DNA from 2 places in the Blastococcus deserti genome. Region 2 is predicted to be linked to the other one. Evidence: riboswitches for the same ligand, from Rfam matches in the RefSeq annotation. Region 2 holds a riboswitch; the other holds the start of a gene.
What was found. A riboswitch is a leader RNA that binds a small molecule or an ion and turns the genes downstream of it on or off. The one in region 2 is predicted to bind S-adenosylmethionine.
Positions count from the first base shown of each region.

Region 1: another riboswitch for S-adenosylmethionine. It lies ahead of thrC (threonine synthase); the one in region 2 lies ahead of ACFSHS_RS14815 (bifunctional o-acetylhomoserine/o-acetylserine sulfhydrylase).

Region 1 covers NZ_JBHUHP010000009.1:230,678-232,872, forward strand. The annotation lists gene ACFSHS_RS09115 (HAD family phosphatase) at 1-813, opposite strand, end outside; SAM riboswitch class I at 874-990, shown strand; gene thrC (threonine synthase) at 1,003-2,195, shown strand, end outside.
Region 2 covers NZ_JBHUHP010000015.1:20,952-23,146, reverse strand. The annotation lists gene ACFSHS_RS14820 (hypothetical protein) at 1-629, opposite strand, end outside; SAM riboswitch class IV at 858-975, shown strand; gene ACFSHS_RS14815 (bifunctional o-acetylhomoserine/o-acetylserine sulfhydrylase) at 1,019-2,195, shown strand, end outside.

The DNA.
Region 1 (2,195 bases), on a different contig from region 2:
CTGGGCCCAGCCCTCGCCCATCGGGGCCGCGGTCACCGACACGTTGGGGACGGCGCCGAGGAGCTCGGCCATGCCGTCCACGGCCGCGCCGTTCGCGGTGATCCACAGCCGCTCGACGGCCGGGGCCATGTCGAGATCGCTGACGCTGTCGCCGATGGCGACGGCGTCGCCCGGGTCGATGCCCCGGCGCCGGAGGTCCCAGGCGATCGACAGGCCCTTGGAGATGCCCCGTGGCATCAGGTGGTAGATCCGCGGGGGGCCGTCGGCCGGGTCGAGGGTCGTGCCGGTCGACGCGCGCAGCGGAGCGGGGAAGGCGCCGTTGTCCTTGAGCGTCAGCCAGCCCGCGCCCCGCTCGGCCAGCCAGGCGTCGACGGCGAGCGGGTCCACCCGGCCCCGGAGCAGCGCGTCGGTGGTGTGCGTGGCGTGCCAGGGCGCGTGCCACTCCAGCCGGCCCGGGTGCTCGGCGATCAGCCGCTCGACCACGCCGAGCTCCGCCATGACGTCCATGGGCGGTCGGTCGCCGTACTCGGCGGGGAGGTCACCGGTGAGCCGGTGGGTGCTGCGACCGCCGTCCCAGGCGATCGTGGCGCCCAGTTCGGCGATGGCGCCGTCCGCGGCGAAGATCCTCGCCGCCTCGACGACCTGCTCGAACGTCCGTCCGCTGACCAGCACCAACGGGATGCCCGCGCGGTGCAGGGCCAGCAGGGCGGCGGCCGGGTCCGCCGTGAGCTCACGGCCGGCGGTGTGCCAGAACGAGCCGCGCGGGCCCACCATCGTGCCGTCCAGGTCGGTGTAGACGATGCGGGCGGTCACACCTCACATCCTGACCGTCCGCGGAAGGGCGGCAGGGACTGGGTACAGTGCGAGGCGTTCCACTCATCCAGAGGGGCAGAGGGACACGGCCCGATGAAGCCCCGGCAACCGCCGCACAGCGGAAGGTGCCAATTCCGTCCCGCACGGCTCGACGGCCCGGTGCGGGGAAGATGAGGAGGTAGTCGTCGCATGACCATGACCGCTCCCGGTTCGATCCAGGCGGACTCGTCCGGTGGTCTCCCCACCCACCCGGGCCCCGTTCCCCCCTGTCCCGCCCGCGGCCTGGTGTGCCGCAACTGCGGAGCCACCTTCGGCCTCATCGCCGAGCACGCCTGCGCCGAGTGCTTCGGCCCGCTGGAGGTCGACTACGACTACGACCTGCTGAAGGCGGTCACCCGCGAGCAGATCGAGGCCGGTCCGCAGAACATCTGGCGCTACGTGGCACTGCTGCCCGTCGGCCAGGACCCGGCCGACCGGGTGTCCCTCGACCCGGGTCTGACGCCGCTGGTGCGCGCCGACCGGCTGGCCGAGGAGCTGGGCATCACCGGCGGGCTGTGGGTGAAGGACGACTCGGCCAACCCGACGCACTCCTTCAAGGACCGCGTGGTCAGCCTGGCCGCCACCGCGGCCAAGCGACTGGGGTACCGCAAGATCGCGGCCGCCTCGACCGGCAACCTCGCCAACTCGGTGGCTGCGCACGCCGCCCGCGTGGGCATCCCGTCGTTCGTGTTCATCCCCAGCGACCTCGAGCCGGGCAAGGTCGTGCAGTCGGCGGTCTACGGCCAGACGCTCGTCGCCGTCGACGGCTCCTACGACGACGTCAACCGGCTGACCAGCGAGCTGGCCGAGACCGACGAGTTCGAGGACACCGCCTTCGTCAACCAGAACGTGCGGCCCTACTACGCCGAGGGCTCGAAGACGATGGGGTACGAGATCGCCGAGCAGCTCGGCTGGCGCATCCCGGCCCAGGTGGTCATCCCCATGGCGTCCGGCTCGCTGCTCACCAAGGTGGACAAGGCGTTCCGTGAGCTCACCGCGGCGGGGATCGTCGAGGCCACCGAGTGGACCATCTTCGGCGCGCAGTCGGCCGGGTGCGACCCGATCGCGACGGCGTTCGAGCAGGGCTGGGACGTCGTCAGGCCGGTCAAGCCCTCCGGGATCGCCAAGTCGCTCAACATCGGCAACCCCGCCGACGGCCCGTACGCCCTGGACGCCATCCGCCGCACCGGCGGCTCGGTCGGCCGGGTGGGCGACGACGAGATCGTGCAGGGCATCCGCGACCTCGCCCGCACCACCGGCGTCTTCGCCGAGACCGCGGGCGGCGTGACGGTCGCGGTGCTGCGCCAGCTGGTCGCCGACGGCCGCCTGGACCCGGCCAAGGA
Region 2 (2,195 bases):
CCATCGGGGATCGGCACCTGCACCTCGGGATCGGGGAGGTCACTGGTGAGGAGCCAGTACCTGAGCCTGCTCTCGGGCGGCGAGCCGGCGCTGCCCGTGAGGTGGGTCGCCCACCGGCGGGCCGGCACCACGCCACGCACCCGCTGCGCACGCGACAGTCGGCGCTGCAGGCGTGCGGCGTCCAGGTGGCCGGACCGCACGAGGGCGTCCCCGAGCGCCAGGAGGTCGGCCGGAGGCACGTGCTGCGCCATGTCGAGGTAGGTCTGCGCTCCGGATGTGACGCGCAGCCCGTCCACGTCGATCACGTCGTCCTCGGCCAGTGCGCGGGCATGGACCCGGATCCCGCCCCGCTGCGGCAGGACCTGCCGGGGCGTGAGGACCACGTGCACGTCCTGCGACGCCGGACCGGCCCCGAGCAGGGCGGTCGCCGTGTGCAGGCCGAAGGCGGCGTCGTCGGGCAGGACTCCCGCCCACGCCCGACAACGCATCCGCAGGTCCAGGTCCCGGGATCGGGACACGTACAACCCGCGGGCCACCGGGACACCGTCCGCACGGATCTGACCGCGCGTGACGCCGAGCGCGCGTGCCGCCGTCCAGGTGTACGAATCGCCGAGAGGTATGCCGTCCACGCGGGCAGGCTGGGCGCTCCGACGACCGGCACCCGTGGCGAACGAACATCTGTGGAGGACCCCCGCCCCTGTGGACCCACACCTCCGCTGCGTTGATCATCGCCCGCGCGACCGCCGCTCCGGCGTGTCCGGCTGCGTCGCGTGCACGGTGACGATGATCGACTCGGCGACGGCCCCCGGGGGCCCGTGTTCCACGTGGGACGACGGGTCTGCCTAAGATCGGCCCTGGCTCACGAGAGGCAGCGACAAGCACCTGGCTGGCTGCCCGGCAACCTCTTCTCCGTCTGAGGTGCTCCAGGGGAAGAGCCGGTTCTCGTGGCATCCGCCGCGAGGGCAAGGACGGAGCTCCCGTGCGCCGCGGGCTCTCCGCGAGCGAGAGGAGACGGCGCATGAGCGACCCCCAGAGCTGGAGCTTCGAGACCCGGCAGATCCACGCCGGCACCAGCCCCGACCCGACCACCGGCGCCCGGGCCCTGCCCATCTACGCCACCACCGCGTACCAGTTCCGCGACAGCCAGCACGCCGCCGACCTGTTCGCGCTGGCCGAGATGGGCAACATCTACACGCGGATCATGAACCCGACGCAGGACGCGCTGGAGCAGCGCGTGGCCTCGCTGGAGGGCGGGGTCGCCGCGCTCGCCGTCGCGAGCGGGCAGTCGGCGACGACGCTGGCGATCCTGAACGTCGCCGAGACGGGTGACCACGTGGTCGCCTCCGCCTCGCTCTACGGCGGCACCTACAACCTGCTGCACCACTCGCTGCCCAAGCTGGGGGTGAGCGTCTCCTTCGTCGAGGACCCGGACGACCCGGAGGCGTGGCAGGCGCTGGTGCAGGACAACACCAAGGCCTTCTTCGGGGAGACCATCGGCAACCCCAAGGGCGACATCCTCGACATCGAGGCCGTTGCCGCGGTCGCCCACCGCAACGGCGTCCCGCTGATCGTCGACAACACGATCGCCACGCCGTTCCTCATCCGGCCGTTCGAGTTCGGCGCCGACGTCGTCGTCCACTCCGCCACCAAGTACCTGGGCGGGCACGGCACGGCGATCGCCGGGATCATCGTCGACGGCGGCCGGTTCGACTGGACCGGCGGGAAGTTCCCCGGCTTCACCACCCCCGACCCGACCTACCACGGCGTCGTCTACGCCGACCTCGGCGCACCGGCCTACGCGCTGAAGGCCCGCGTCCAGCTGCTGCGCGACCTGGGCCCGGCGATCTCGCCGTTCAACGCGTTCCTCGTCGTCCAGGGCATCGAGACCCTGTCGCTGCGCATGGAGCGTCACGTGGCCAACGCCCTCCGGGTGGCCGAGTTCCTCGAGGCGCACGACGAGGTGGACCGGGTCAACTACCCCGTCCTGGAGTCCTCGCCCTGGCACGCGGCGCAGCAGAAGTACGCCCCCAAGGGTGCGGGCGCGGTGCTGACCTTCGAGTTGCACGGCGGTCGGGAGGCCGGGCAGAGGTTCGTCGAGGCCCTGGAGCTGCACAGCCACGTGGCCAACATCGGCGACGTCCGCAGCCTGGTCATCCACCCCGCCTCGACGACGCACTCGCAGCTCACCGCCGAGG